3 regions of the Planomicrobium sp. MB-3u-38 genome follow, and region 2 is predicted to be linked to each of the others. Evidence: riboswitches for the same ligand, from Rfam matches in the RefSeq annotation. Region 2 holds a riboswitch; each other region holds the start of a gene.

Region 1 (10,598 bases), on a different contig from region 2:
CTGCGCGTACGCCGTGCCCGACCTGTGAAGGTTCCGGATTGAATCCGAAAGTGCTGGAATGCAAAATCAACGGGTTGAATATCGCGCAATATGACCGGCTGGAAATGACGGATTTGCTGGATGAGCTGGCGAAAATAAAAGATCCGGTTGGCACATCGATTGCGCAGCAAGTATATCCGAGTGTCAAACAGCTGGTCGACCTGGGGCTTGGCTATTTGAGTCTGGCGCGAAAAGTGGGCACCCTGTCCGGCGGCGAAGCGCAGCGCGTGAAAATTGCCCGTCACTTGGGCAGCAGCCTGAATAACATCACCTATATTTTCGACGAACCGAGTGCGGGACTGCATCCGGAAGAAATCGAGAAGCTGACGCATATGCTCAAAAGTTTGCGGGACAATTACAATACCGTGGTCGTCATCGAACACAATCTGGCGGTCATCAAGACGGCGGATGAAATCATCGAAATGGGCCCAGGCGCTGGCGCGACCGGTGGTGAAGTGGTCTATCAGGGTGCGCAGGCAGGCTTGCAGAAAGCGTCCGCCATCACCGATTTGGATCATAAAGTTACTGTCAATAAAACACCGCGACAGGCAGAAAGCAGTTTTTCAATCCAAAATGCGTCAGCTAATAATTTGAAAGATGTCAGTGTGGATATTCCGAAAAACGTTCTGGTGTCGGTATGCGGCGTTTCCGGTTCCGGCAAGAGCTCGTTGATGTTCGGAGCCTTTGCCGACAATTATCCTGAAACCATTTCGGTGGGCCAGGGCAGCATCGGAACATCCAGCCGTTCGACACTTGCCACTTATATGGGAATCATGGATGACATCCGGTCGATTCTGGCCAAAGAGACGGGGCAGCCCGTGGGCTTGTTCAGCTTTAATTCGCTTGGAGCCTGTCCAGTCTGCGAAGGAAAAGGCGTCACCACGCCGGATGTGGCTTTTGCGGATCCCGTGACCGTCACCTGCGAAGCCTGCAGAGGCACGCGCTATTCAGATGAAGCGCTGTCCCATCGCCATTTGGGCAAAAATATCGTCGAGATTCTGGAACTGTCGATCGACGAAACCAACGAATACTTGAAAATGCCGAAAATCGTCAAGAAAGTGGATACGTTGAAGGATGTAGGATTGGGCTACCTGACACTTGGCCAAACGACAAGTTCGTTAAGCGGCGGCGAAGTGCAGCGCCTCAAACTCGCGAGCCACCTGAAAAAAGAAGGGCAAATCTATTTGCTGGATGAACCGTCATTGGGTCTGCATACAAAAGACAATGCCCATCTATTGGCCGTATTCCAGGGGCTCGTCGATAAAGGCAATTCAGTCATCCTCATCGAGCACAATCTGAACTTCATCGCCGCGAGCGACTGGGTCATTGAAATGGGCCCAGGCGGAGGGAAGAAAGGCGGCGAAGTCCTGTTTGAAGGCACACCGGAAGCGATGCTGGAGGCGGAAACGCTGACTGCGAAGTGGCTGAGGGATGGTGTGAAGGGCAGTTTTGATTGATTGCAATAATCGGCACCGCAAAATGAAAATTTGCAGCTTTTTGATTTGCTCCGCATTAATGGTTCAAAAGTCTATAGATATATGCCATTTAAATACAGTAAGATAAGAAATAATAATCTGAAAAAGGCAAACTTATCCGAAAGGTAAGGACGCAAAGCTATGAGCCTACCCACCGCTCTTCCGGTGCACGGTTGTCAGGTTGCCAGGCACACATTCTGTGAGCCGCGGCCTACAGAATGGAGGAAATTAAATATGGGTAAAAAAGTGGTGATCATGTTCGTGGTATTTTTCTCATTGATGGCATTCAGCGCACAGGGGCAGGCCCAAGCAAGTGAAGCACCCGAGCAGGCTTTGGCTACATGGCTGTGGAATCCTTGGATGTTCGTTCAGGATGAAGCGGGCACATTGGCGTTCATCGAAAGCAAACAAGTGAACAAAGTTTATGTCCAGGTCGACCCGGACATTTCAAAAGCGGCTTACGGCAGCTTCATCGCCCAAGCACAAGCGAAAGGCATCGCCGTTTACGCGCTTGACGGAGCCCCTTCATGGGTGGCGCCGAAAGGCTATATCAATCAAGACCGTTTTCTGGCATGGGTGACTGATTATCAGGCAACGGCTGCACAAAATGCGAAATTCGCCGGCGTCCATTTGGACGTGGAACCATATCTGTACAGCGGCTGGACATCAAATCAGTCGGCAACGATCAAATCGTTCCAGACACTCATTAAAAGAGCCGGCACGAGCACCGCGAAACTGGGCATTCCGCTCGAAGCCGATATGCCGTTCTGGTTTGATGAAATCAAATACAAGAACACATTCGGCAGAGGGCTGTTGGCAGAGTGGATCATCGGCAATACGGCGGGTGTAACGATCATGGCTTACCGTGATTCGGCGCCAATGATCATCGACATCGTCAAAAACGAAATGGCGATGGCCCAGCGCCTTGGGAAAAGCGTTGTTGTCGGAGTTGAAACCGGCGTGACCGATGAAGGCAGCATCATCACGTTTGCGGAAGAAGGCGAAGCCTTCATGAACCAGGAGCTAGCGAAAGTCACTGCGCATTACGCCGGCAATCCCGCCTATAAAGGGAATGCCGTGCACCATGTCGGCAGCTGGCTGACGTTGCGGCCATAACATGCAGGACACTTTGATGGCGGACATCAAAGTGTCTTTTTATTTGGAATGTATTTTAATGACAAATTACTATATCAGAGATAGTATTTAATAGTATATTTATGACCATATGCTATGCCTATGTATAGTATAATGACTACTATCCAGAAATTGCTAAAGAAGGTGGATCAGCATGGCTTCGACAAAATACAAGACAATGCTTGCCAATAGAATGGAACAGGAATTTTCCAGGTGGCAGACGCAGCAGCACGTTCAGGAACGGGATGTATACCGTTTTTTACATACAATGAAAGGCACGGCCGGCACAATCGGGCTGATGGATCTTTCCGTGTTCAGCGGAAATCAGCTGGAGTTTTATTCGGAAGACAGCACAGCGTTAGTGCCGCTCCAAACATTAACAGCACTTATGGAGACATTTACAGCCTTTTTCACCTCAGACGAACCGGTGTTGGCAGCAGCCGTGAGCTCTTCTGATAATGCGGCGCCCAAAGAATCGTTTGTTCTGGTGATAGATGCGGACGCGAACTTTGCAGCTGCCGTTAAAGAAACTTTGGAAGCACAAGGTGTTTCGGTCGTTATTGCGCTTGATGGCAAGAAAGGGCTGGAATTTTTCAATACACTTCTGCCACAGATGGTCATTGTGGACCGCAATCTGCCCGATGCCGATGGCTTTGACCTCGTAACCCAGATTCATGAAGCGGCCAAAACCCGCTTTCTTCCGATCGCCGTCATCAGCGCGGACGACCGGATTGAGAGCCGGATACAGGCGATGGAGATTGGCGCCACTGATTTTATTGCCAAACCTGTCGATATGGACTTTTTAACGGCTTATGTCCGTAACCGCCTGCGCAGCCAGGATGCGATTTCTCAAGGGACGCTTTACGACGGATTGACCGCAGCGGCCCAAATCATCCACGAAAAGGATGAAAAGGAGCTCAAGCGCAACTTGAACATCATCATTGTCGACGATGATTCCCTTGTGCGCAAACTGATCACGAAGCAATTTGCCGGATGGAAACCGGAAGAATTCGATCTTCACATAGCAGAATACCCTGAAGGCGCCAGTTTCGTGGAATCGGATTGGTATAAACCGGAAGAAAATTATATGATCCTGCTCGACGGTGTCATGCCGAAAATGGATGGCCTCGAAGTCTTGAATCATGTTCGCAGCCGGTACCCTCATGACAATATCATCATTTCCATGCTGACTTCCCGCAACAATGAAGCCGACATTGTCCTGGCGCTGAAAAGCGGCGCAGATGATTATATCGTCAAACCGTTCTATGCCCAGGAAGTGGTGGCGCGCGTCCAGCGGCTCACTAAGAGGATGTTCAAATGAGCCTGATTTTCTATTTGATCCTCAGCATCTCCCTGCTCGCCGGCCAGCTCATCCTGTTGCTCGCATTAGCCTTGCGCAAGCAGCGGCTGTCGGCTAAAGAAGAAGCGATCACCCAGCAATATGAAGCGTTGATCGACGTGTTCAGTTCCTATATGCTGGACCCTTCCGATGACCGGTTCATCCAGGAAATCCGCAGCAATCCGCATAAAATCGTTGTTCTGGAACGTTTGCTGAACGGCTATGTTTCAGTGACAAAAGGCGGCGTCGCTTCTCCGCTGGTCAAAGGATTGTCGGAAGAGTTCCTGTCGGCGCATTACGCTAAACAGCTGTCGCGCAAAAATTGGGCGCTGCGAATGAATACGCTGTACTATATTGAAGATTTTCGTATGGAGTCCTTGAAGCCTGTGCTGAAAGAAAAACTTGATAAGAGCACTCAGCTGGACCTGGAAACCCAGCAGCTGATCCGCACCTTGGCCTCTTTGGACGAAACGGCCACCATCCCTGCATTGGCGCGGTATCCCGACGCACCGGTCCGGTTGTACACCGATGTGTTCAAACGGCTCGATGAAAGTACACGATTGAAAGAATTGGATGCCGCATTGCGGAATGAAAAGACCAATAGCGCATTGAAGCATGCGGCCATTTCCTATATTGGCCTGGCGGGTTTGACTTCATTCCTTCCGTATCTTGAAAATGAATTGCGGGTTCAGGAAGGCGAAATGCGCATCCAATCATTGAAAGCCATCCTTAATATGCAATACCTTTCCGATCCCGGCTTATTGCTGCCGTTCCTCGAGTCATCGTCCTGGCCCGAGCGGATGTATGCTTCCCGCATAGCCGGCAGGCTGCAATTGTCCAGATTCAAAGAAACGCTCAGCACGCTGCTCGGCGATCCGGTTTGGTGGGTCCGCTATTCGGCAGCAGAAGCGCTGGTGCAGTTTTCAGATGGCGATATCCTGCTGTCCCACTTGTCCGCCAATCATCCAGACCGCTTTGCCCGCGATATGGCGTCCCAGTGGAAAGCGTCTCTTTTAGGAAGTGAAACCTGATGCAAACCTTTTTTCAATTTACAGCCTATATTGTTATCGCTTATATGCTTTTTTCAAGTCTGAGTTACCTGGGCTTTTTCATGCTGGCATTCAGAAAGGTGAAGAGAGAGGATCAGCTCGACAAAACGGAGTCCACTGAAGACCTGATCGGCAACTTGAACACGTATCCCGTCTCCATCATTGTTCCTGCCTATAACGAAGAAGTGGGGGTGACCAGCACGGTCCGGTCATTGCTGGCACTGGAATATCCTGAAAAAGAGATCATTGTCGTTGACGACGGGTCGAAAGATAAAACATCTGAGCGCATGATCGAAGAATTCCAGATGAAGCAAATTCCGTTCGCTGTCCGCATGCATATCGAAACGGCTGAAGTCGAAGCCATCTATCAATCGTCCATTTTTCCGTATATCCGCTTGATCAGGAAAGCGAACGGAGGGAAAGCGGATGCCTTGAATGCGGGCATCAATCTGTCCTCCTATCCTTATTTCTGCGCAATCGACGGAGATTCCATCGTCGAAAACGACGGACTCCTGAAAACCATGAAACCCATCATCGAATCGGATGGCCAAATCATAGTGACGGGCGGTTCTGTCCGCATTGCCAACGGCTCCACCATTTCGCGGAGCAAAGTGGAAGCGATCGATTTGCCGAAAAGCCCGGTTGTGCTCATGCAAATCGTGGAGTATTTCCGCGCATTCCTGATCGGCCGGCTCGCATTGAGCCATTTGAATATCCTGCTCATCATTTCTGGCGCTTTTGGTGTCTTTAATAAAGAACGCGTCATTCAAGCGGGCGGATACAATAAAAACACAGTCGGCGAAGATATGGAACTGGTCGTCAGGCTGCACCGGCTGCTCCGTGAAGAAAAGTCGAAGCAGCGGATCGAATATGTTCCGGATCCCGTGTGCTGGACCGAAGCACCAGAATCGCTGGACGTTCTGCGATCGCAGCGGATCCGCTGGCAGCGCGGATTATTTGAAACGCTGTGGTCTCACCGGAAGATGATGCTGAATCCGAAATACGGTTCTGTCGGACTTTTTTCCATGCCATACTTTCTGTTTGTGGAGCTTCTCGGAGCGGTATTCGAGTTTGTCGGCTATTTCCTGATTTTCGGCGGCTTCTTCTTTTCACTCATCGATCCCTATACAGCAGGCATCCTCTTTTTAGTGACGATTTTTTATGGCTCACTCATTTCAGCACTGGCCGTGCTATTGGAGGAATTGACGCTCCATAAATATCCGAAAGCTTCCCACTTGCTGCGTCTTTATTTCTGGGCGCTGACCGAAACGTTCTGGTACCGACCGCTTATGGTCCTGTGGAGAGTCCAGGGAATCTTCGCCGCGTTCCGCAAAAAAGCCCATTGGGGCGATATGAAACGCAAAGGGATCTCATCTTAGTTTTAGGAGGCACATATAAATGAAAAAAATATTAGTGGCAGATGACGAAGATATTCTTCGCATCCTGATTGCCGATACGCTCGAAGACGATTTTGACATCGAAGAAGCGGAAGACGGGCGTGAGGCGCTTGAAAAGATTCGGGAGAACGAGTACGACTTGATCATCCTGGATTACATGATGCCTTACCTGACCGGCCTCGAGGTGCTGGAGCAAGTCCGGAATGACCAGATCGACACGCAGGTCCTGATGCTGACGGCCAAAGCGCAAGACGCAGACCGTGAAAATGCAATGCGGAAAGGGGCGAATCATTTCATGTCCAAGCCCTTCAGCCCGATGGAATTGTTGGAGCTGGTGGAGAAGATAGTCGCTTCATAGTGAAAAAACGAACAGACCCGGAGAGGGTCTGTTCGTTTTTGGTTGGTGGAGAAACTTTAATTTCTATAATCATTCCGTTTTAGCCGGATGCTTTCCGCAGGGAGCGGCCTGAGCCTCCTCATCGCTTCGCTCTTGCGGGGTCTCAGGACTCGCTCTTACTCCTGCAGGAAAGACATTGACCGAAGCTTGCAAGGTCAAGTCTTTGCGACGAAGCTAGCGCAGCGATGCAGGAGCACGTGTTTTGCAAGCCCCCCAGGCGAGCGAAGCTGTTTTGCGGAATATCGATTCCTTACTTTTCTTTCTCAACATGCTAAAAAAAACGAACAGCCCCTAACAGGCCTGTTCGTTTTTTAGTGTATTTAAAAACTCTCTCCCATCCCATTCACTCTGACACAGCTTCTTTCTCAGGATAGAAGATGACGCCGTCCTGGTGCTGGTCGTTCAGCAGTTTTTTCATTAATTTCGAAAGATCGACAGATGCGTAAGGCTTGGTCAAGTAATGGTTGATCTGGGTGAACTTCTGTTCATCCGAAACCGGATCCAAGGCGGACGAAATGACAATCGGGATATCTTTCGTATCCGAATCTTTCTTCATCATGTCGACCAGATCCCAGCCGGTCAGTTCCTCGCCGAGCATGATATCGACCACCGCGCCGACAAGCCGTGACCGTTTGGCTTCGTTAAACGCTTCTTCCACACTCGTGTGATAGATCACTTTGAATCCGTTCAGCTTCAGTTCCTCAGACAGCAGCAACGCAAGGCTGATGTCGTCTTCGACGATCATCACCAGCGGATTGCCTTCTGCACCTTCGGGATAGACGTATTCGGTCGTTTCAGACAGCAGCGGCAATTCAAAGTGGACCGATGTGCCAAGCCCTTCCTGCGACTCTATCCAAATACGCCCGTCGTGTTTTCCGATGATTTCCTGGCAGATGGCAAGGCCGAGGCCTGTTCCGCCGATTTTCCGGCGTGAGCTGTTATCGATGCGCTGGAATTTGGAGAATAACTTCGGAATATCTTCAGTCGGAATGCCGATTCCTTCATCTTTTACCGACACATGAAGGTTTTTGGAGTCATTCTTCAGGGAAATCGTCACATTGCCGCCCATCGGTGAGAACTTAATGGCATTGCCGATAACATTCATCAAAACCTGTGCCAGGCGTTCGCGATCACCTTCGATGACGACATCGGACGCATCATCGATGATGATGATCGGGTGGGTCGATTGCGTCCGGAATTTCTCAGCCGTCTCGATGATCATCTCGCTCATCGACAATTTGCCCATGCGGTAGACCTGATTGCCGGATTCCATGCGCTGCAGATCCAAAAAGTCATTGATCAGGTTGGTCAATCGTTTGGCTTCTTTATAGATCGTTTTCAGGTAGCGTTCCTGTTTTTCGGGCTTAAGCTGTTTGTTCAGCAGGAGCTCGGTAAAGCCGAGGACACTCGACAGCGGTGTCCGCAGTTCATGGCTCACAGTGCTGACCAGTTCGGATTTCATCTTGTCGACTTCGCGTTCCCGCGTAACGTCCCGGTGCACGAAAATCGTTCCCGTTTTCTCTTTGTCGACCACGACCGATGTGCTGTAAACGTCGATTACGCGTTCATCCGGGTCTTTGACGGTGTATTGGAAACTGCTCGAAACCACCTTTTTTTCATCGATGCATTTATGCAGGAATTTCAGCATCGCTTCAGGATCGGTTGTCTGTTCAGCCATATAGCGGGTCCAGACTTCCGCTTCCACATTTGCATCAAGCGGAATATCGCCGCAATCCAGTATGTTGCACATGGTTTTATTGTGCTGTACCATATTGCCATTTTTCGAAATGAACTGGATTCCTTCGTTAATGTTGTTGATGATGCGTTCGTTCAACGTCCGTTCATGGATGGCGGCGTCATAGAGCTGAATGCGATCGATCGCCAAATGGATGCGGTTCAGCAGCCCGCTGATATCGAGCTCTTCTTCTTTCGAGAAAGTCCGTCCTACACGCGACAGTCCGATCAGCGCGATATTTTCCTGTTCTGTGTTTTTCACAGAAGCGTACAAATCGCTCACATATACCGATTCCAGCGCGATCCCTTGTTCATGCATAGCTTCCCGTTTGGTGGTGAACGATTCGCGGTCTTTCAGCCGTTCCAACAGGTAAGGTGTCCGCTCTTCCCGGAATTGCATGAACATGCTTTCCGTAAATCCTTCCAATGCGAATTCCCCTGACTCAGGCAGCCATAGCACCCCGCTGTCAATTTCGTAGGTATCAATAAAATACTGGAGTGTAGCGTTGGCCAATTTCTGCTTATCCAAGGTGAACGACAGGATGTGATTCAGATCATTGAAGCGAATCAGCTGCTCTTTGGTCTTCTCTGTTTCTTCCAGCGATTCTTCCAGCTTCGTCTGTTTTTCCTGGAGTTCGCTTTCATTCAGCAGCAGCGCCTGGTTCTGCGCAGTCAGTTCTTCCTGATTCCCGCGGATAGTCTGGATCATATTATGGAAAGTCCTCGATAAAATACCAAGCTCGTCAGAACGCTCAAGCGGCTTATAAGCGACATCTTCGCCGCCCACAAAGCCTTCAATCGATTCGCGCATGCCTTCCAGCGGTTTCACAATATCGTTCAATGCGCGCAAAATAATAAATGCGACAATGAGGAACAGCAGGAGAAAGAGCAGCATCAGCGCAAAGGAAAAGTTCTGGCTTTCGCTTAACAGGCTTTGGTTCAATTGCTCGAGGCTTCTTTCAGATGCCCGCTCATAATTTTCGGCAAAAGCGATGAATGAGTTGACCTCCGAGTTGGTGCCGCTGCGTGAAATCTCCCGCACCAGCGCATAATCATCCGCTCGCACCGCTGCAATCGACCTCGGCAGCGATTCGCTTTCATAACTTCCCAGGAACTCGCTCAATTCTGCAATCGGCTGCCGCTCATCCTCCGACAACGACAAGGTATTCATCCGTGCGATCAGGCTCTTCAGATTGTCGAGTTCCGCAAAGGCAATTTCCAGATCCTGCTCATACTTGAAAGAGTAAAACCCCCTGACCCGGAAAAACAGCTCATTCACCGAGTCGGACAGCTCTTTCACCATCTCCTGTTTCTCCCTGAGTTCCGTGTATTCGGCCCGGTGTTCGTCTTGCTGCTTGTTCATGAAAAAATAAATTCCCGCGACCACTATCGAACAGATGATCAATGATGAAATGGTCAGTCGTAAATATTTACGCCGTATCCCTTTTTCTGCTGGCTTGCGCATGCATGTGCCTCCTGAATGCTATTTACTTTAATCCCGATTTTTGGATTTATAGTATTTATATTGTAATCGAATTTACAGGATTATGCTTTTTATTTTATTGTGCATTATAATCAATTCAATAGATAGAAGAGGCTTGGGGAGAGGCAGCAGTGAATCCATCAGGCAGAGGAGGGAAGGGAAATGGCGGATTTTCAAATATGTCGTTATGAATCTTCATACGCCGAGGAAGCGGTGGCGATGTGGCGGGACAGCAAAGAAGAGGCGATCGGGCAAAAAGAAATCCATCCTTTCGACAGCCACATCCATTTCTTGAATCATATTCTTCCGCAGGATTACGAAATTTATCTGGCACTCGAAAACGGCCTCGTCGTCGGCATCACCGTCTTCAACGCGGAGGAGCTCAATCAGCTCTATGTAGCCAATGACCAGCAAGGAAAAGGGATTGAAGCGGCATTATTGAAGCTGGCCAAGGAGCATTCGGGCGGCAGCCTGTTCCTGTATACCTTTGAAACGAATAAAAACGCGCAACGCTTTTACGAGAAGCACGGTTTCGTCGAAGTCGGACGGGG
Region 2 (10,598 bases):
TGATGTTCACACTGCGCGTATTGAGTGGAGCAATCATCGCAGGAATTGGCGGCAAATATATCGGGGATGCGCTGCTTGCGACCGGTTCACTTCGCGGCTACGCCATTGCCCGGACACAGCCGCGTGATGCCAATGCCTGACACTATCTTTGAAATGAATAATGTCAGCTTCCGTTTTCCGGATGACCAATCACCGACACTTTCATCCATCTCTTTTGCGATCGAGCGCGGCGAACGGGTCGCCATTTCCGGTCCCAGCGGCTCCGGCAAGTCGACGTTGCTGTATTTATTGAACCGGCTCTACCCCGCCAATTGCGATGGCATCGTGGATGGCGAAATTCACTCTTTCGGCAAATCGGCTGATTCTTATGCACCGGGAGAAATCAACCACCGCGTGGCAACCGTTTTTCAGGATCCGGATTCGCAGTTCTGCATGCCGACGGTCGAAGAAGAGCTTGCCTTCACACTGGAAAACTTGAATACCCCGGCAAGCGAAATGGAGGAGCGGATCCGTCATGTCCTGGATTTAACCGGTCTGTCCCACCTCCGGCATGTTTCAATCCAAACACTTTCCGGCGGAATGAAACAGCGGGTTGCCACTGCCTGTGCATTAGTTATGAATCCCGAAGTCCTGTTGCTGGATGAACCTATTTCGCATCTCGATCCATATACCGCCAAAGAATTTATCCTTTGGCTCGATCAATTGCAAAAGACGTTCAATCTGACAATCATCGCTGTTGAACACAGGCTGGATTATTGGGGAACATTTTTTAACCGTGAGATTAAGGTTACGAGCGATGGCAGAATTTCTGAAGATGCCATCTTCAAGCCACATGAAACATTGCGGTACCCGCTCCGGTTGAATTCAATGCTTGATTCCACCGTTCTAACTGCGACCGGACTTTCAGTCAAGGTGAAAGGCAATACAATGCTCCACCCTTTATCCATGACTGCAAAAAAAGGGGAATGCATTGTTATTGCAGGACCAAATGGCAGCGGAAAATCGACATTGGTGAAAGCGATCTGCGGCATCTATAAAAAGGTAGCCGTGAAATTCGCATCAGACCCGTGCGGCTATGTGCCACAATCACCAGAATTTCTGTTTCTAACTTCAACAGTCCTTGACGAACTGGCTTTTGGCGGAACATCTTCCCAACAGGAACTGAATGATCTCATAGAGTCTCTCCGTTTAACGGATATCAAGGAACACAATCCTTTTGCTGTCAGCCACGGCCAGAAACGCCGGGTGGCGATCGGAGCGATGCTGGCGGATAAACGAAATGTGCTGTTTCTCGATGAACCGACTTCAGGCCAGGATGAAGCGGCGCTTTTGGAATTGTTCCGTCTTATCGACAGCCGGTTGGATCGGGGAGATACTGTTTTTATCGTCACGCATGATATGGAGTTCGCTGCCGCAGTCGCCGATTCTGTTGTGCTATTAAAAGACGGCAGAATGACCGGGAAATTTATTTCCGAGAGAGTGTGGCAAGACGTGGAACTGCTTGCGTCCCATAACCTGCTAGCGCCGAAAGGAGTGACGCGACGTGCGGAATCTTTTGCATGATATGAATCCCGCGATGAAATTCATCACAGTGACGATCGCGATGCTTGGTCTCGCATTTTTCTTTAATCCTTGGACGCCGCTGCTCGTTTTTATCAGCATCCTTTTAATGCAGTTCGTTTTCAGCAGCATCAATTGGAAGCTTTGGACTTTGTTCATGTTTCCTTTTGTGCTGGGCGCATTCGGCTATCTCTGGACAACGATTGTTTTCAGTGCTGAAACCGGCGGCACAGTCATATGGTCGCTGTTCGGACATGATGTGACTGATAGGCAACTGGCATTGGCGTTATCCCTGTCTTTCCGTGTTCTGGCGTTTTCTTCCCTCTCTCTCCTGTTCGCGTTGACGACGGATCCGGTAAAATTCGTCATGAGCCTGATGCAGCAATTGAAACTGTCACCAAAACTAGCCTATGGTGTATTGGTGGGCTATCAGTTCCTCCCCGTGCTGAGAGATGAATTCTTTCAGATCCAACAGGCACATCGCCTCCGCGGAACAGCGGTTGAAAAATACTGGTGGCAGAGGCTTCTTAATATCCGCAGAATCATTATTCCGATGCTTGCCGGAGCTGTGAGAAAAGCGGAGCGCTCCGCTTTTGCGATGGAAGCGCGTGGATTTACCGGTGAAGCCCGAAAAGAGTTCTATCAGCCTGTGTCTATAAAGCCTAAAGATTTTGCTTTATCTGCCGCAATCTTGCTGCTTGTAATCCTTTCTTCGATTACGGGTACGGTTCTATCTTCTTGAGTGATTTTAAAACCATTCCACTTGAAAATTTATACAATAAATAAGTTCATTTTACCCTACCTAGTTCTATAGTATTCATTTAAACTTAAGTGGCAATAATTTTCTGTTTTTCTTTCAAAGCTAAGCAAAATATTTATTCGCATCTTGTATAAAGGCAAAACAGCTGAAAGGCTGTGACGCAAAGTTACAGGCCTGTGGCTTCGGCTATGGCGGCTGGACTGCCGGGAATGGCGGTTGATACTTCTATTATAGTAGAGTTCCGAATCCCTTCGATTTGAAATAAGAACTCGGGGGTAATGAGATGTTGTCAAAAAGTAAAAAAGAACAAGTTTCCAAACAGATCAAGCGCTATTTTGCAGTCGGGGTGATTGCTTCAGCTGGCATGCTGTCGTTGAATGCACTGGCTGCCTCAGCCGATGAACATTCTCCAGCTGCTGAAGAAAATGCAACTGACACAACTGTAGCAGAAGAACCCGCACTGGTGCCGGGTGACTTCTTTTATTTCCTGAAGCAATTGCAGGAAACGGTCCAATTGGCTTTCACGTTTGACCAAGCTGCGGAAGCGGAATTATTTGCTGAGTATGCAGAGCAGCGCATTCTGGAAGCGGAAGCTTTGATGGCTGCGGGCGATGAGGAATTGGCAGTCCAAACGCTGGAGAAAGCATTGGCGCTGTATGAAGAAGGCCTTGATCAGCTGGTGGATGGCGACGAAGATGAAAAGGAAGAGCCGCCTGCTGACGAACCGGACGGAGAAGAACTTCCAGCTGAAGAGGCTGAAGAAGAACCTGTCGATATGGGTTCGGAAACGGATGAAGATTTGACGGAAGAAGACGCGCGTGCTGCATTGGAAGCCAAGTTCAGTTCCAGCCTGCTGGCGCTGCAAGCAGCCATGGAGAAAGTGACGAATCCGCAGGCAAAGGAATCGCTGGCTAAAAATGTCGCCAAAGCGATGGAGCGCCTGGATCGCAAAGTGGCGAAGGAACTCGCCAAATTAGAGGAATCCGACGAAGAAGCGGAAGAGCCTTCTGAAGAGGAAGTTGTTCCGGAAGAAGACACAGTAGAAGAACCGGAAACACCTGAAGAACCGGTTGAGAATGAATCTGCTGAGACTGAAGAAGCTGCCGAACTTCCGGAAGATGAAGTTACGGACGAGGAATCAGGCACGGTTCCGCCACCATCCGAGGAACCCGATGCTGAAGATGATGTGAATGAAGAACAGGATGCGGCGGCGAAAGCCGTGAAAGCGGAAGAGAAAGCGGCCGAAAAAGCAGAACAGGACGCTGCGAAAGAAAATCCGAAAGAGAAAAAAGATAAGAAGGATTGATTCAGCATCAATTCTTCAACGAAATAAAGCGGACAGGATATACATTTATCCGGTCCGCTTTTTTGTATGTATTATTTTAAAACTGGATACATAGATAAATCGTTGTTGTTATAACATCTCTTGAATAGTCGAATATCTATCCCACTCATTCATCGTTTGTCTGATCAGCTTCTGGAGGTCTCTCAATCGCACTTCGCCGCATTCTTCATTATTGGCCAGGTCACACAAGGCGATCAGATCCAATAATTTTGCCTGTTGCAGCCAGTGCTGCGGCAATATGCCTCCGTTATCCCGGTAACTGGAGATAAACGGCCCCATAAATAAAGAAACATCTCCATTCTCATACCGCAGCATATTGCCAATATCGATCAATGGCGAATTGCTGAAAGCGAACTCCCAGTCTAAAATGCCGGTCACCCTGATACCGTTCCCTTCCCTTTCAACTAGTATATTCAACGCATTAAAGTCACTGTGCACCAAAGAGGACTGATTGCCCAAATGATCCAGTAAAGGGGCCTGCTCCTTAGCGAACTGACCGATTTTGTGAACCATATCGGAACCTAAATTTTGCATCACCTGGCGGTCACGAAGAATCTCATCCAACACTGCCAAAAATGACGCTGCACCCGATATTTCAAATTCCTGTATTTTGAGCGTTGCATCAAAAAATCCTGGAGAAGAAAACTGAATGCTATGCATTTCCGCCAGATGCCTGCCCACTTCATTGCCCGAATTTGCAAGGTCGCTGGGATCCCCTTTTTGAAACAACTCGGACAACTGAAAACCATCCACCCAGGTTAAGACTAAAAACGGATACTCCAGCAATGACAATGAAAAATCATGATAGAGCACTTCAGGTACAGGCAGCTTCCCTTGGACGAGCTGCAAAACTTCTTTTTCTATTTCCGCTTTTTTGCCGCCATCATTATAGATCCGCAGAACAATTGTCTCTTCATTTTGCAAAGTTATTTTTAAATTGGAATTGCTGAGTCCGCCGCCGAGCGGTTCGATTCGTGTTATGGGCTTTCCATTCAACATTTCTTTCAGCATTACGGATATTGTCGGATGGTCCGGTAAAATCATCGGTTTGGTTCGTTCCCAGCCTGCTTTCAATTCCATCACTTCCAGTTCTTATATTTTTGCGATTTATAGAATTAAAAATATTTTAACACAAAAAAAGAAGGCTTTATCAGCCTTCAATCTTCCCATATGTAATCTCGTCTTCATCACGTACATCCACACCTTCGCGGATGTGCACTATCGTCCGCAAAATCAGACGCGCTTTATCAGTTTCCACCAGCCAGCGTTCATCCGGCACGATTTCAAATTGCTGCATCACTGTATCCTTAGATTTGACGGAGCCCGCAAATTCCATGGATTGCTTGGCTACGATGGTTTCGATAATGTTAAAATCACTGTCTTCTCGATAATCGTCGATTATTTTAATGACATGTAATTCCACGTAGTCAACTTCCTGGTCGGAGTCTCCCCCTTCAAAATAGATGGTGCCGTTCAAGGTCTCGCCTTCTTCCAAATGCGGCCTCTCCACAACTGTTTCGACTTTCATCGAGCCAAAGCCGATAGATGATAAAAACTCTTTGAATTTCATATCTCGGAAACCTCCAAATATTTGTATTATCCCTTTACCACTTCCGGTTTAACTGTAAACTTCTAGTGCAGCTCCGTGTAATCATATTGATTGCCGAGCACAGGTTCATGTTTATTGTATCTGCGTTTAAACAGCTTGAATATATGGGATACCAGAACCCGCAGAATCGCATATGCCGGAATACCCAGGATCACCCCGGCTACACCAAACAGTGAGCCGGCAGTCAACAGCACGAAAATGATCGTGACCGGGTGGATAAATAGTGTTTTTCCCATTACCTGTGGGGAAATGATGTTCCCTTCCACCAATTGTACCACTGTCCATACGATCGCAAGCTTCACTAACATGAATGGCGAAGTTACAAGGGCGATGATAACTGCAGGCGTAATCGCGATGGCTGGCCCGATATACGGGACGACGCTTGTGAACATAGCCAATACACCCAGAAGCAGTGCATACTTCATGCCAATGATCAGGAATCCTATGAAAACCATGACGCCGATTAAGAAAGCGACGATCAATTGCCCTTGAATGTAAGCACTTAACTGCCTATCTGCTTCCCCAAATACTTCTCGCGTATCATCGCGCAGACGCGGCGGGAGAAGTTTTAAAATATATTCAGGAAGCTTTTCGCCGTCTTTAAGCAAATAAAACAAAATGAATGGAACAATGACGATCGACAGGACAAAACTTGTAATCGTCGAAAGGAAACCAGTGATCCCGGTAATGATGCTTGCCACAACATCCTGGAGTATGCCGGACAGATTGTCCGGCAGCGTTTCCATCAATTGATCGATGTCGAAATTAGAGCCGGTATAGTAATCCCCGACAAAAGAAGTTCGAAGAAACGCGTCGATGTCTGTCAATAACTGCATGAAATATTGCGGGAACTCTTCAATCAGCATCTGCAGCTGCTCTCTGAGAAACGGCAGGATCAGGAAAGTGACAAGCGTCAACAGACCGACGACACCCATGAAGATAATCAGGATCCCCCATATCCTTTTGATGCGGAAACGCTCAAGAAGCCTAAGTACAGGTCTCAACAAGTAATACAGGATCATAGCCAGCGTAACCGGCAAAACGACTGTCTGCATAAAGACGCTCAGCGGATTGAAGATGAATGACACTTCCCTGAATATGAAAATGATCAAACCGATCAATACTAAAGCGATTAATGTGAATAACGTGTTTCGGCCTCCCAGGAACTGAATGTAATTCGTTCTGAAAAAGGATGGCTTATTTTCTGGTTCCATGGCGCGCCCTACTTTCCATATGGACTATTCTATTTTATTTTATCATATTTTCAGAATTTTTCATTGCAGCGGCTGATCTAAAAATTCACTTAATGCCTGTCGGTTCTGTTCCAGATTTATCTCCAGGACAGATCCGGCTTGCGCATAACTGCCATAGCTGTAGCTGCCTTCAACGGGAATCGTCAGCCTTTCAACGCCTTCCGTTCCACCGGTTGCCATATCAGTCGCCAGCTTTATTTGATCAAGCACTGGCATATCGGTTTGCACATAGCCTTGTGCGGCTCCCGCCAATTTCGGGAATTTAGGAATTGCGGAGATGCTGATCATCTCTTCTTTCAAAGCGGCTAGAACCTGCTGCTGGCGGCGCACACGGCCGAAATCCCCTTCATTGTCTGCCCGAAAACGAGCATAGCCCAGCAATTCCTTGCCGTTCAAACGTTGTTCGCCTTGTGTCAGGGATACGCCGATATTTTCGGACATATCTTTTTCGACATCCATTTTGACACCATTCGGCGCGGCAATATCCACCAACTTCTCAAAACTGGAAAAATCGACAAGTGCATAATGCTGAATTTCCACACCGAACATATTGCGCAGCGTATCAGCCAGCAGATCCACGCCGCCTAAATAATATGCTGTATTCAATTTATACGATTGATATCCAGGAATTTCCGCATAGATGTCCCGCATGAATGACACGACTTTCACATCATTCGTTTCTTTATTGTGTGCGACGAGCATCATCGTATCTGTACGGGATTTCTCTTCTCCCCGTGCATCCACACCCAGAACCAGGATGTTTTCGTAGCCATCGTTTTCTTCATCATTATTGAATTCGACTTCCGGCAAGTCCGATTCTTCTGCCAGTTTCTTGCCGCTTTGGTACTGCATAAAAAAGTAAGCGCCCAGGGCAAGCAATACAATCATCAACAGGAACAGGATTCCCCGTTTCCGAAATCTTCTTTTTTTGCGGCGTTTACCTCTTAGTTGGCGTTCTTCTTCCATTAATGACACATTCCTTTCTATATCCATGCAAATATGACGCATGGAACTTTTGCAGGTTTCGGTTGGCTTTTTATATTTACGGATTCTTGAAAGCTGATTTCACCTTATCTCCATACAGTATAAACAATTTTATTGTCTGGAAACAGTTGCAGTGGTACTATTTCTCTTATGAACGACAGGAGGAGAATGATTATGGCAGAGAAAGCAACATTTGCAGGCGGTTGTTTCTGGTGTATGGTCAAACCGTTTGACCAATTTGACGGAATAGAGAAAGTGGTATCGGGTTATTCCGGCGGACACGTTGAAAATCCCACTTATGAGCAGGTCAAGACTGGCACAACCGGCCATCTTGAAGTGGTCGAAATCACATTCGATCCGGAAGTTTTCCCATATGAGCAGCTGCTTGATATTTTCTGGCAGCAGATCGATCCAACAGACAATGAAGGACAGTTCCAGGATCGCGGAGATCAGTATAGACCTGCCATCTTTGTCCATAATGACAGACAGCGTGAAATCGCCGAAACTTCAAAGCAGGAACTGGATGCATCCGGACGATACAATAAACCGGTCAACACACCAATTCTTGAAGCTGCACCTTTTTATGCTGCAGAAGACTACCACCAGGATTATTATAAGAAAAACTCGGAACATTATCTGGAAGACCGTGCTCAATCGGGCCGTGATGATTTTCTGGATGCCGTATGGAAACAGGAAAAAATCGAAAAATAATATTGACGGACGCTTCTGAAATGGAAGCGTCCGTTTTTTATCTATCTATTTATTCATCCTAGCAGCTTCGCCATAAAATACTCATCTATGTATTCACCGTTGACTTTCAACGAGTTCTTTTTGATTCCTTCTATCTTAAAGCCCGCCTTCTGGTATAAAGCGACACCGGCGCGATTGTGCATCATCACCGTCAATTCAAGGCGGTGGATATTATTTTCCTCTGCCCAGCTATCAAGCCCTGCAAATAATCGCGTTCCCACTCCCTGTCCCCGGCTTGCTTCAGCAATACCGATTGCCAGATACACATTATGGCTCATCCGCTGAGTGCTATTGCCGATGATGAAGAGATAACCTTTCAGTTCCCCATTGTCTTCTGCCAACAGTATCGCTGATTTTTCATCCTGTTCAACCGCCGCTATTCTTTTGTCTAACTGATCTGGTGCTATTTGCCTTTCACCCGGTTCAAATAGCATGAAGCCTGATCTTTCTGCATCAGCCATCAAACTCACCAATCGTTCCGCGTCAGCAGTTTCCGCTTGTCTGATGATCACTTGGATCCTACCTTTCCTTGTGTAAAACTTCCATTCACTATATCAATGATTTCCAGAAGATCTCTTATTTCAAAAGTCGGCTCCACTGGACTGTCATTCTTTTTGGCTGATGGATTGAACCAGATTGTATCAATGCCATAATTGATGCCGCCCTGAATATCGGATGTCAATGAATCGCCGACGATGATCGCATTCTCTTTCGCTTCAACTCCAATTTTAGAAAAAGCGAATTCAAATATTCCGGGATCCGGCTTTTGATATCCAGCCTCTTCAGAGATGACAATGTGGTCAAAATGCTGGCCAAGATCCGAATTTTTCAGTCTGGAAGTCTGGACTTCTCCAAACCCGTTCGTCATTATCACCAGCCGACAATGCGATAACTGCTCAAGAACTTCAAGTGCGCCCGCCATCAAATGCGCCTCCTTGCCCAGATAGCTTAAATAAGCGCTGCTGAAAGCGATTGGGTCTTTGTCTGAGCGATGTTCAAGAAACAGTCTGCGGAATCGTTCGATGCCAAGTTCCCGCAAAGCAATATTGCCCTGCTCGAGATCCTGCCAAAGAACTTTGCTGATGGCTCTGTAACTGGCATGCATATCCATGAAACCATTCGGCAGATCAAATTCCATGAACGTGTTATGTAATGCCGCTTGTTCGGATAATGCAAAATCCATTAATGTATCGTCGATGTCAAAAATAATCGTAGTGTAAATCTGCTCTTTCATAATTGGTCTTCCCCTTTTTGATTCGTATTAATTTTACTCAGCTGCAGGTTTTTCTTTCAATAAAAAAGCGAACACCATGAGAATCGCGATGAAACCCAGGAACAGGCTAAGAGATATCATATGGTTTTGAAACCGGTCATAAAATAAGCCGATTGCAAAAGGCGTAAGCGCGGAAATGATATACCCTCCCGATTGGATCATCGCAGTCCAGCTGTTGACGTCATCCGGCGTAGCGTTTTCATCCAACGGCATCATTAATGCCAATGGGAACAGACCTCCGAGTGTGATGCCCAGGCAAATCGCTGCAGGCCAGATAAAGGCACCGCCCGCAAACATCAGCAATATAACACCAACCGCTCCGAACCCAAGACTGACCATGATCCATAAATGCCGGCTTGGCCATTTTTCAAGAAGCAGCGGAATCGATAGATTGCAGGCGATCTGTACAGTCGACATGACCGTCAAAACTGCACCGGCAACGATTATTGACATGCCTTTTTCGATTGCAATCGGCGCTAGCCAGGTAATGATGGAAAAGAACAAAGCCGACTGGAAACCGAAAAACAGCAGCATATACCAGGCACGCCTGTTTTTCCAAGGCGAAACGACTGCTGCACCTTCCATCGGAATTTCAGCAACTTCAGCTGCCGGCTCCTTTACGCGAAGCCATAAGATGATCGCCGCAATCGACAGCAGCCCCCAGCTTGCCAAGGCAGTTGGCCATCCCGAAAATGAATAGAAAACACCCGTCAAACCCGCCGCCAATGTTGCCCCGAGCCCCATGCCGAATGAATAGACACCGATCAATGAAGCTGTCCGGGTCGGAAAATTCCGCTTGATCATCGCAGACAGCAACGGGCTGATGATCGCAATTGATAAACCGATAAAAAATGCGCTGGTCAGGAGAACAGGATATGTCGGCAGGAATCCGCGGAGCAAGGTGAATGCCCCGATCGAAGTCAACAGAACCGCGATGGATTTTTTCAGTCCGAGCTTTTTATTAAACACAACCGCAAGCGGAGCAAACAGCCCCATGCAGAAAACGGGAACCGAAGTCAGCAGACTCACTTTGCTGCTTGTCAGCGACAACTCTTCCCGCATCG
Region 3 (10,598 bases), on a different contig from region 2:
GAACCCTGGTTCGTGCGAAGTGCAATCTGTGAAACGGTTGCACCAGCGCCGATGCGGATGCCGTTGGGTGTTTGGCGCCCGGCTTCCAGTGGACCGGCTTGTTTTTCGAACGATTGCACCAGGGCGTCGGCGAAATTCGCTTCCTGTCTTTTATATCCGGTGGTATTGACGTTCGCGATGTTATTGGCGATCGTGTCGATTTTCTTCTGTAATTCGCGCATAGAGGAAGCCGCGGAATTCATTTGGATATTCATTTAGCTGAGCCTCCCATTATACGCGGCCGATTTCATTGACCGCTTTTTCCATACTGCGGTCATAGGCCTGGATTATTTTCTGGTTAGATTCGAATCCGCGGTACGTTTTCATCATGTCGGTCATGGTCTGCGTCAAATCGACGTTCGATTGTTCGATATATCCTTGCTGAACGAGTGGACCGGTATTGCCAAGGCCTGCAAGTTCAATCGATACAGGGGCCAAAGCGGGATCACCAGCCCAGCGCAGAAGGTTCTGGCCTTCTTTGATAAATTGTTGCGGATTTTCAGTATAAGAAATGAATAGGGAATTATTTACAGTTCCATCAGCCAAAGTGACCTGACCGTTTTCAGCAATGGTAAATTCAGTCGAACCCACCTGAATAGGCTGTAAATCTTGATTCAGCACATTGAATCCTTCAGCTGTTGTCAAGAATCCGGCATCATCGACAGTGAATTGTCCGTTTTGGGTATAACGGATTTCATTGTTCGGCAGAGACACAGCAAAGCTTACAGCCCCTTGCTGTCCAGTCTCCGGGTTGATTGGCAGCGACGAACTGAGCAAAGCCAAATCTGTAGAATTTCCTGTATTTTTTAAAGCACCCTGAGTAAAAGAAGGAATTCCTTCCTGTGTATAAACTCCTGTATGAAGGGAACCGATGTGTTTTTGAGACGCCGGAAGTTTTGCTCCTCCAACGGTCGTTCCACCGGATTCCATCGCTTTGATCAATTGGGCTGGAAATGCGCGCATGACGGATTGGTCTTTTTTGAAACCGGGGGTCATGGCATTTGCCAGGTTGTTTGTCAGCATTTGCTGCTGTCTGTTATTCGCCATCATCCCTGATGTGGCGGTGTATAAACCACGAAACATTGTTCGATCTCTTCCTCTCGAGAAAATAAGATTAATATGCGTAAGCATAACATTTTATTGACAATATTGACAAGCTTATTGGAAAATAAAACCATAAAAAATTTTTTAATCAAAAATATACAATTTTTTATTTATGTGATACTATATCTTGGAACTAAATTTTGAAAATGTGAAAAAAGTATGAGTTTAAAAGAGGAAAGTAATAAAACCTATCCTGAAAAAGGCAAACTTTTTGAAAGAAAAGGACGCAAAACCACGGGCCTAAGTATTCATTTATAAGGCAGCCGGGTCGCCGGAAGATGGAAGCTGTGAAGCTTGTCCACCTTTATTGAGGGTGGATTTTTATTTGTCATGATGAATACATATTTACACAGGAGGAAGGAAATTGAATCTCATTTCACCCACAATCCAGTCGCTGGAACGGGCTTTATCAACTTCAGCCCTTAAACAGCAGACGCATACGGCAAATATCGCGAATGTGGATACGCCGGGTTACAAAGCCAAGCAAGTCGATTTTGAAACGGCATTGAAAAATGCTTCCAGCAAACAGGCGTTGGCGAGTTACAAGACTGATGCTAAACATATTGCATTCAGCAATGAATCCTCACAATTTGATCCGAGGGTCACAGTCAATGAAAATTCCGAGTATAAAATCAACGGAAATAATGTCGACATGGATGTCGAAATGGCGGAGTTGGCGAAAAACCAGCTTCTATATAATGCAGTGACTGACAGAATCAGCGGGAAATTCCGCAGCTTGAGCAATGTCATCAGCGGAGGGAGATAATTCAGATGAGCTTATTCAACAGTTTTAATATCAGTGCATCCGGCCTGACGGCGAATCGCCTCCGCATGGATGTAGTATCAGCCAATATTGCAAACGCTGAAACGACGCGTTCTCAAATGGTCAATGGCGAATGGACACCGTATCGCCGGAAAACAGTCGAATTGACCCAAAGCGGCGTTTCACCATTCGAGCAGAAATTGCAGGCGATGATGGGCAATGGCAACAATGCCGTATCGGGCGTATCGGTTTCAAGAATCAAAGAAGACGATGCACCTTTCACGTTGAATTACGATCCAAGCCATCCGGATGCCGATGAAAATGGCTATGTGCAGCTGCCGAATGTCGATCCGATCAAAGAAATGGTCGATCTGATGTCGGCAACCCGTTCATATGAAGCGAACGTAACTGCGCTGAATGCATCAAAAAGCATGTTCATGAAAGCCTTGGAAATCGGGAAGTAATTCTTTTGAAATTATTCATCTAATAAACGATATTCCGCAAAACAGCTCCGCTTTCCTGGTGGCTTGCGCTGAGCTAACTCGGACTCGTTTCACTTCGTCCGAGTGGATCTCAGCACTTCGCTTAGTCACCTGGGAGTCTTCGCTGTTTTGCTCCATATCTCTAGAGAACTCTCACAGCGCCGGCGCGTCGCCGGACTGGGCGGAGCTATAAGACGAGTGTTCTTCTCGGCTTATAGCGGGAGCCTTGTCCAAAGCGCCGAAGCGGCATTTTAAAAATTATTTTTAAGTTACTTCTATAAAGAAACAAACCTGGGGGAAATATAATGAATCCAATCAATCAGATACAGACACCATTCATACAAGGGTTGACCAATCCGATCGTGAAGCCTGAAAACAAGGTGGAAGGTTTTGGTGAAATTTTTAAGCAGGCTATACAGAATGTCAATCAGACACAAAAAGCATCCGATAAGCTGACAAGTGATCTGGCGACCGGACAGGTTGAAAATATCCACGAAGTGATGATCGCTTCGGAGAAAGCGAGTCTGTCGCTCGAACTGACGATGCAAGTACGCAATAAAGTAGTGGAAGCTTATCAAGAAGTGATGAGAATGCAAGTATGATTCTGGCAAATAGGATGAGTGATCGATGAAAGAGAAGTTTAGTGCTTATAAAACAAAAGTCAGTGAGACGTGGGGAAATATTTCTCCAAAGATAAAATGGACGATTATCGGATCGTTTTTTGTTACTTTCCTGCTGTTGCTGGTTTTCATCTTTCTTGGTTCAAGGTCGGATATGACGCCGTTGTATTCGAATCTGTCGCCGGCTGAAACTGGTGAAATCAAGGCGGCGATTGAGTCACAGGGAATCCTGACGGAGGTATCGGCTGACGGCAAAACGATCAGTGTGCCGCCTGAAGAAGTGGCGAACTTGAAAGTGAGTTTGGCGGCTGAAGGGATACCGAAGAACGGCAATGTGAATTACAGCATTTTCAGTGACAATATGGGACTGGGCATGACGGACCGCCACTTTGATGTAGTGGAACGTGATGCCATGCAAAACGAATTGGCCATGCTGATCCGCCAGATTGACGGCGTGACAGATGCAAATGTCATGATCACCCTGCCGAAGGAAAACGTTTGGCTGACGGATGATGAACAGGTGGCGACAGCTTCTGTAGTCATCAAAGGCGAGCCTTCATTCCAATTGGATCAAAAGCAAGTAAATGGCTTGTATCATTTGATCAGCAAGAGTGTTCCAAGTCTGCCGTCAGATCAGATAGTCATCATGGATCAGAACGGACAGACTTTCACAATGGAAGATGAAAAAGCCGCCGATACAACGTTGACGGTTTATCAGCAGCAGCGCGACATCAAACAGGATATCGAAAAAGACATCCAAAAAGAATTGCAGCAAATGCTCGGTTTATTGCTTGGGCGCGATAAAGTCGTCGTGTCGGTAATGGCAAGTGTGGATTTTACGAAAGAAAAGCGTGAAGAACAATTGGTTGAGCCGGTTAATGAAGAAACGGGCGAAGGCATTGATATCAGCGTTGAACGAATTGTTGAGACCTATTCCAGCGAAGGTGCCACAGTAGAAGACGCCGCTGGTACTGGCGATACTGAAATCGCCAATTATCCGGCTGCAGGCGCAGGCGGAAACAGTGAATCGGAAAGAACGGAAGAGCGCATCAACCGCGAAGTCAACCGGATTCACCGTCAAATCGAATTGAGCCCTTATGTGATTGATGATATTACGATCAATGTGGGTGTTGAACCGCCGGTGCCGGGGAATCCGGACAGCCTGACGCTTGAAACGGTCGGCGATATCCGGAATCTGCTTGGCAACACGGTGAGCGCCGCACTCAGTATGAATGGCGCCGAAGTCAACGAGCTTGAACTGGATGACCGGATTTCAGTCTTTGCGACAGAATTCCAAGGGAAAACGGTCGTAGAAGCTGAAGAACCGATTGATAATTGGTTCGGCACGATTCCGAACAGTCTTTTATTGATTGCCGGAGCAGCTGTCGCGTTGATTTTGATCATCGGAAGCCTGATTTTCGTATTGATGAGAAGAAAACGTGAAGTGATCGAAGAGGATTACGGCTTTGATATGTTCGAACAGCCGGTAACGCCGATTGGATCTTTGGAAGAAGAAGAGAAGGAAATCGATCTTTCGGAATTTGACTCAAGATCAAATCCAAAACGGAAGACGATTGAAAAACTGGCCAAGGGCCGACCGGAAGATTTCACGAAATTATTGCGTACTTGGATGTCGGAAGAGTAGGAGTGTGACTTATGGTTAAAGGTGCTAAAGAATTGACCGGCGTACAAAAAGTAGCCGTGTTGCTGGTGGGATTGGGTCCGGATGTGGCTGTTGAGATATTCAAGCAGCTGACGGAACCGGAAATCGACCAATTGACGATGGAAATTTCAAATGTGCGGCAGCTGAAAAGCAGCCAGACAGAAAAAGTGATAGATGAATTCTACGAAATGATTTTGGGCCAGGACTTCATGGACGAAGGCGGACTGGAATACGCGCGGGATATTTTGGAGAAGGCTTTGGGGAAAGACCGGGCGATGGATACGATCGGCCGGCTTACGAGCAGGCTGCATGTGAAACCGTTCAATTTTGCGAGAAGAGCGGATCCGAACCAGCTTTTCAATATTCTTCAGCACGAACATTCCCAGACGATTGCACTTGTGCTGTCCTATCTGGATTCAAGGCAGTCATCGCAGGTCATTGCTCAGCTTCCGCCAGCTAAACAGGCGGAAGTGGCGAAGCGGATCGCTTTGATGGAAAGTACGTCGCCGGAAGTGATCCATCAGGTGGAACAGATCATCGAACGCAAGCTGTCAGCTTCCGGAGCGCAGGATTACACGGCTACGGGCGGTGTTGAAGCGATTGTCCAGGTATTGAACAACGTGGACAGAGGAACTGAAAAAGCGATTCTTACCGAGCTGGAAATTGATAGTCCGGATCTTGTCGCTGAAATCAAGAAACGGATGTTTGTATTCGAAGACATCATTTCACTTGAAACGCGTTCAATTCAGCGTGTCATCCGTGAAGTATCGGATGCAGATCTGACATTCGCATTGAAAGTGGCGAATGAAGATGTCAAAGAAGGCATTTTCTCGAATATGTCTGCACGCAGAGCAGAAGTTATTCGTGATGAAATCGATGTTATGGGTCCTGTGAAACTGAAAGATGTGGAAAATGCACAGACAAATATTGTCGCATTGATTCGCAGCCTGGAAGAAAAAGGCGAAATTATGGTGTCCCGCGGAGATGGAGATGAGCTGATTGTCTAATGTCATCCGCTATCATCATGGAAAACCTGTCGAGACCAAAATACTCAAGACGAAAAAGATAGAGTTCCGGAATATTCAGGAAGCCGAAGATGAAAAAGATCCGGAACAGCAAAAACTGTCGATAAAACAGGAAATCGCGGCTTTATTGGCCCAGAAAAACGAGCTCGAAAAAGAGCTGCAGGAAAAACAGCAGCAGGCGCAGACCGATATTGAATTCTGGTGGGAGCAGGCACGGACTGAAGCTCAGGCAGAAGCCGAACGACTGGCGGATGTGGCAACGGCGCAAGGATTCGATGCCGGTAAACAGCAAGGTTATCTCCAAGCTGAACAAGACTTCAAGGAAAAGCGGCTCGAAATGGAAGCGCTGATCCGTGAAGCCTATAGCGAAAAGTCGAAAATCGTGCAGGAAGCGGAAACGTTTCTTCTGTCATTAAGTGTCCGCATTGCTGAACGAGTCATCAAAGAAGAATTGAAGCACCACGAAGAACAGCTTTTGAATATTGTTAAGCAAGCTTTAAAACACATCGAAGAAGCCGAAGACATCATCATGCAAGTGTCTTTGGACGATTACCCGATAATTTTACCCTTCCTGGAAGAACTTAAAACCTATGTAAGGGCAGATTGTGAATTAAAAATGATTCCAGTGGCAAATGTCGAAGCCGGCGGCTGCATGCTGCATACGCCGAGCGGTTCATATGACGTTACTATCGACAGCCAATTGGAAGAAATCAAAAAGCATTTACTCGCTTATTGTGAGGAGAAAACAAATGATGAACCAGCGGAAAGATGAATACCTGTCGCTGATCGATGAAGTGGAACCGATAAAAAAGCATGGCAAGGTCGTGCAGGTCATCGGGTTGACCATCGAATCCAAAGGGCCGAACGCCAAAATCGGTGAAATTTGCCTGCTGTATCCGAATCATTATGAAAAACCGTTTGAAGCCGAAGTCGTGGGTTTCCGTGAAAATAAATTGATGCTGATGCCGTTGAATGATATTTCCCAGATCGGGCCAGGTTGTCTCGTAGTGGCAACAGGTGTACCGCTGCAGATTAAAATCGGACCGTCGATTCTTGGCAAAGTGCTCGACGGTACAGGAAACCCGTTGGATGAAACACGGTTGCCGAAAGGGCTCAAGAAATACTCGACGAACAACACGCCGCCGAATCCATTGCAGCGGCCGAGAATCGAAAAACCATTGGAAGTCGGTGTCCGCGCAATTGATGGACTTCTCACTGTCGGGCAAGGCCAGCGCATCGGCGTGTTCGCCGGAAGCGGCGTCGGCAAGAGTACGCTGCTTGGAATGATCGCCCGGAATACGGAAGCGGACGTCAATGTCATTGCGCTGATTGGTGAACGTGGCCGTGAAGTGCGGGACTTTATCGAACGGGACCTGGGTCCGGAAGGGCTTAAGAAATCGGTCATCGTGGCCGCTACTTCCGATCAGACACCGCTTCAACGCATTAAAGGCGCAATGACGGCAACTACCATCGCGGAATATTTCCGGGATCAAGGGAAAAACGTCATGCTGATGATGGACTCGGTCACACGTTTTGCGATGGCGCAGCGCGAAGTCGGACTTGCGGTCGGCGAACCGCCGACCAGTAAAGGCTATACGCCGAGTGTCTTCGCTTTATTGCCAAAGTTATTGGAGCGCTCAGGAACTTCGGCAAAAGGATCGATCACCGCGTTCTACACGGTATTGGTTGACGGCGATGATATGAACGAACCGATTGCGGATGCAGTCCGCGGGATATTGGACGGCCACATTGTGCTGGACCGCAAAATTGCGCAAAAAGGGCAGTTTCCAGCCATCAACGTCATGGCCAGCGTCAGCCGCGTCATGCACGAAGTCGTCAGCGCTGAACATCAGAAAGCGGCTGTCGAGTTCAAGAAGATGCTGTCGGCTTATGATTCGGCAGAAGACCTCATTAACATCGGAGCTTATAAGGCCGGAGCCAATAAAGAGATAGATCAGGCCATCCGTTCTTATCCAGTCATCAAAGATTACCTGCAACAGGACATATATGAAAATACCACGCTTGATGCAAGCATCGAAAAATTGACAGAGCAATTTGGGGGGACTAAGAATTGACGCAATTCAATTTCCGATTTCAGAAAATCCTTGAACTGAAAGAGAATGAAAAAGGATTTGCCCAGATACAGATGGCTGACGCGATAAAAAAAGAAGAGGCGGGCCATCAGAAAAGCAGGGCGATCACAGACAAACTGGTGGAAGCAGAACATTTGAAAATACAAAAGCAGCAAGGCGGCGTTAATGTCGGCGAATTGCGGAAGCTTGAAATGTACATAAACCAGCTGCAGGAGCAATCCATGATCACTAACCGGGAACTGGAATTCCTTCAGGGCAATGTCACCAGAACCCAGAACCAGCTGCAACAGAAAGCGCAGGAAGAAAAGACCTGGGGCAATCTGAAAGAACAGGAGCTCAGCAGGTTCCAGGAAGAGAAAAAGGTGCAGGAACAGAATTTCTTCGACGAATTGGCGAGCACCCGTTTCTACCGAACATCACAAGCCATTACAGCTGAAAGAGGGTGAATCCGATAAATATTGCGGGTCCAGTATCTACTATGAATATTAAACCGTCCGGCGAATCAGCATCTGCCAAAGCTGAAGCCCCGTCGGCTGAAGGGTCGAAAGCCTTCTCAAGCCTGTTCCAATCGTTGGCGGGCGGCGCAAAGCAGAGCGACAGCTCCGGCCAGGCACTGCCGGAGCACTTGCTGGCAAAGATTGAAGACATGCTTGCTGCCCTGCAGGAGCAGCCAGTTGAAGAGCTTTCAGAAGAACAGCAAAAACTTATGTATGAATTGATGCAATTGGTCAATTTGCAGCCGGCAAGAAAAGAAGGGACAATTCTTGTCGATACGACTGGAAAGAGAAAGTTCACACCAGTTAATCCCGATACTGAAAAACAGATGATCCCGAAAGAAGTCCAGTTAAAACTGATCGAGCTGGTTAAAAAGTTAAGTGATATATTGCCGGCAACTGGAGCGGCTGATACTAAAAAGTTCGACGCCAGTACGAGTTTAATGGGGGTCGAAGGAAAAACAATCGCTTTGGATGCTGAAAAAATCGAAAAGATCACCAATAAAATCCTGGAGATCACCGGCTCACTCGCTGACAGCGGAAAGAAAGTTTCAGCAGCAATCGTTCAGAGCGAACAGGCAACGAAAATCAGTGCGGTGCTACCGGTTGAAACAGACAAGCAGTTAAAAGTCGCTGGGGAAAGCAAGAGCGTAGACGCGGATGAAGCACAGGCGGCTAAAGCACAACCTTCTGCTGCTGCTGTTGTCACTGCGGGTAGAAGCGACGGAGGACAGCAACAGGAAACTTCACAGCAGGATGACACCAAGCAGAGCCTGAACCAAACCGCGGCTGCGCCAGATACGGCAAAACCAACTGCCGCATCTGCGCAAGCGACAACTGCTCCTCCGGTACAGGCGAAGCCGGAGCCGCCAATGATGCCGCCCCCAGTGGTGCGGATGAACAATATGGCCGAAGAGCTGGGTGAGGTATTCAAGAACTCGATGCGCATGAGCACAAGCGGTGAAAGCACTCAGATCAAAGTGAATATTTCACCGGATCATCTTGGCCATCTGGATATTCGGCTGACAGAAACGAACGGCCGGATCGCCGCACAGATTTTCACAAGCAGCATAGCAGCAAAAGATGCCTTGGATCTTCAGCTGAATCAGCTTCGCAGCACATTGATCCAGCAAGGTTTGACGGTTGAGAAGATTGAAGTGGTGCAAAATGACTCGCAGCAATCGCTCGGCCAGCAAAATGCCCAATCCGAGCAGCGTTTCACACAACAGCAACGACAGAATAACGCCGGACGCGAAAGCAACGGCTATCAGCAGATAGAAGAAAAAACAGCAGTGCAGCGAAGCCACCTCGACTCGGGAATGATGAAAGTGGATTATACAGTTTAAACTAGTTAATCATTTCTGAACGGAAGAACTCGCTCCAGAATGACTCACAGAGATATGGAGCAAAACAGCGAAGACTCCCAGGGGAGCAGAAACAGAGTTGGCTTTCCAACTCTGTTTCGAGCGAAGTGCTGAGATCTACTCGGGCGAAGTGGAACGAGCACGAGTTAGCTCAGTGCAAGCCCCCAGGAAAGCGCAGCTGTTTTGCGGAATATCGGTTCTATAAAGAAAAGAAAAGAGGTGTTCTGATGAACGTTGCAAATACAACAACAGCCAACACGATGGCGGGGACAGCGGCAAAGACGTCCGATCCTCAAAATACGCTGGGCCAGGATGCTTTCCTGAAGATCCTCGTCACGCAGATGAAGCATCAGGATCCGATGGAGCCATTAAAGGATACGGAATTCATCGGGCAGATGGCGCAGTTCAGCAGCCTGGAGCAATTGACGAACTTGAATAAGACCATGACTAATTTTGTCGGCAGTTCCAGCAGCAATCAAACATTGGCAAATCATGCGAATCTGCTCGGCACTTCAGTCGACTGGTCATATGAAGTAAACGGCCAGATGGAAACGGGCCAGGGAGTCGTTAAAGCGTTATCAAGCAAAAACGGTGAACTGACTGTCGAACTTCTGGACAGCGGCAAAAAAATTCCACTCACAGCAATCAACCGGATTGAAATGAATACAGAAATTAAAAATGATAACGAGATTGTCTGATTCCGACTCGAATACGGACAATACTTGAAAGGGGAAAACTAAATGTTACGTTCAATGTATGCAGGTGTGTCAGGTATGAAAGGTTTCCAAACGAAACTGGATGTCATCGGTAATAATATTTCCAACGTTAATACAATCGGCTACAAGAAAAGCACAATCAACTTCCAGGATTTATTGAGCCAGAATATGTCCGGTGGAGGAGCGAACCCGATGCAAGTCGGTCTTGGGGCTTCGACAGGAGCGATCAACGTAA

Evidence for each region. A riboswitch is a leader RNA that binds a small molecule or an ion and turns the genes downstream of it on or off. The one in region 2 is predicted to bind cyclic di-GMP.
Region 1: another riboswitch for cyclic di-GMP. It lies ahead of CXF70_RS13445 (amidase); the one in region 2 lies ahead of CXF70_RS12900 (DUF5667 domain-containing protein).
Region 3: another riboswitch for cyclic di-GMP. It lies ahead of flgB (flagellar basal body rod protein FlgB); the one in region 2 lies ahead of CXF70_RS12900 (DUF5667 domain-containing protein).

Annotation. Positions count from the first base shown of each region.
Region 1 covers NZ_PJBO01000062.1:17,338-27,935, reverse strand. Annotated here, with positions in the region: gene CXF70_RS13450 (excinuclease ABC subunit UvrA) at 1-1,496, shown strand, start outside; cyclic di-GMP riboswitch class I at 1,612-1,703, shown strand; gene CXF70_RS13445 (amidase) at 1,749-2,630, shown strand; gene CXF70_RS13440 (response regulator transcription factor) at 2,803-3,969, shown strand; gene CXF70_RS13435 (HEAT repeat domain-containing protein) at 3,966-5,018, shown strand; gene CXF70_RS13430 (glycosyltransferase family 2 protein) at 5,018-6,415, shown strand; gene CXF70_RS13425 (response regulator transcription factor) at 6,435-6,791, shown strand; gene CXF70_RS13420 (hybrid sensor histidine kinase/response regulator) at 7,174-10,029, opposite strand; gene CXF70_RS13415 (GNAT family N-acetyltransferase) at 10,210-10,598, shown strand, end outside.
Region 2 covers NZ_PJBO01000060.1:344,606-355,203, reverse strand. Annotated here, with positions in the region: gene CXF70_RS12915 (ECF transporter S component) at 1-140, shown strand, start outside; gene CXF70_RS12910 (ABC transporter ATP-binding protein) at 76-1,563, shown strand; gene CXF70_RS12905 (energy-coupling factor transporter transmembrane component T family protein) at 1,544-2,302, shown strand; cyclic di-GMP riboswitch class I at 2,446-2,528, shown strand; gene CXF70_RS12900 (DUF5667 domain-containing protein) at 2,604-3,626, shown strand; gene CXF70_RS12895 (phosphotransferase family protein) at 3,735-4,745, opposite strand; gene CXF70_RS12890 (sporulation protein) at 4,816-5,235, opposite strand; gene CXF70_RS12885 (AI-2E family transporter) at 5,298-6,488, opposite strand; gene CXF70_RS12880 (LCP family protein) at 6,549-7,493, opposite strand; gene msrA (peptide-methionine (S)-S-oxide reductase MsrA) at 7,686-8,222, shown strand; gene CXF70_RS12870 (GNAT family N-acetyltransferase) at 8,276-8,773, opposite strand; gene CXF70_RS12865 (YjjG family noncanonical pyrimidine nucleotidase) at 8,770-9,495, opposite strand; gene CXF70_RS12860 (MFS transporter) at 9,529-10,598, opposite strand, start outside.
Region 3 covers NZ_PJBO01000048.1:21,188-31,785, forward strand. Annotated here, with positions in the region: gene CXF70_RS09335 (flagellar hook-basal body protein) at 1-254, opposite strand, end outside; gene CXF70_RS09340 (flagellar hook-basal body protein) at 271-1,122, opposite strand; cyclic di-GMP riboswitch class I at 1,335-1,419, shown strand; gene flgB (flagellar basal body rod protein FlgB) at 1,508-1,909, shown strand; gene flgC (flagellar basal body rod protein FlgC) at 1,915-2,370, shown strand; gene fliE (flagellar hook-basal body complex protein FliE) at 2,694-2,990, shown strand; gene fliF (flagellar basal-body MS-ring/collar protein FliF) at 3,016-4,653, shown strand; gene fliG (flagellar motor switch protein FliG) at 4,665-5,678, shown strand; gene CXF70_RS09370 (FliH/SctL family protein) at 5,671-6,468, shown strand; gene fliI (flagellar protein export ATPase FliI) at 6,449-7,771, shown strand; gene fliJ (flagellar export protein FliJ) at 7,768-8,235, shown strand; gene CXF70_RS09385 (flagellar hook-length control protein FliK) at 8,232-9,629, shown strand; gene flgD (flagellar hook assembly protein FlgD) at 9,875-10,345, shown strand; gene CXF70_RS09395 (flagellar hook-basal body complex protein) at 10,388-10,598, shown strand, end outside.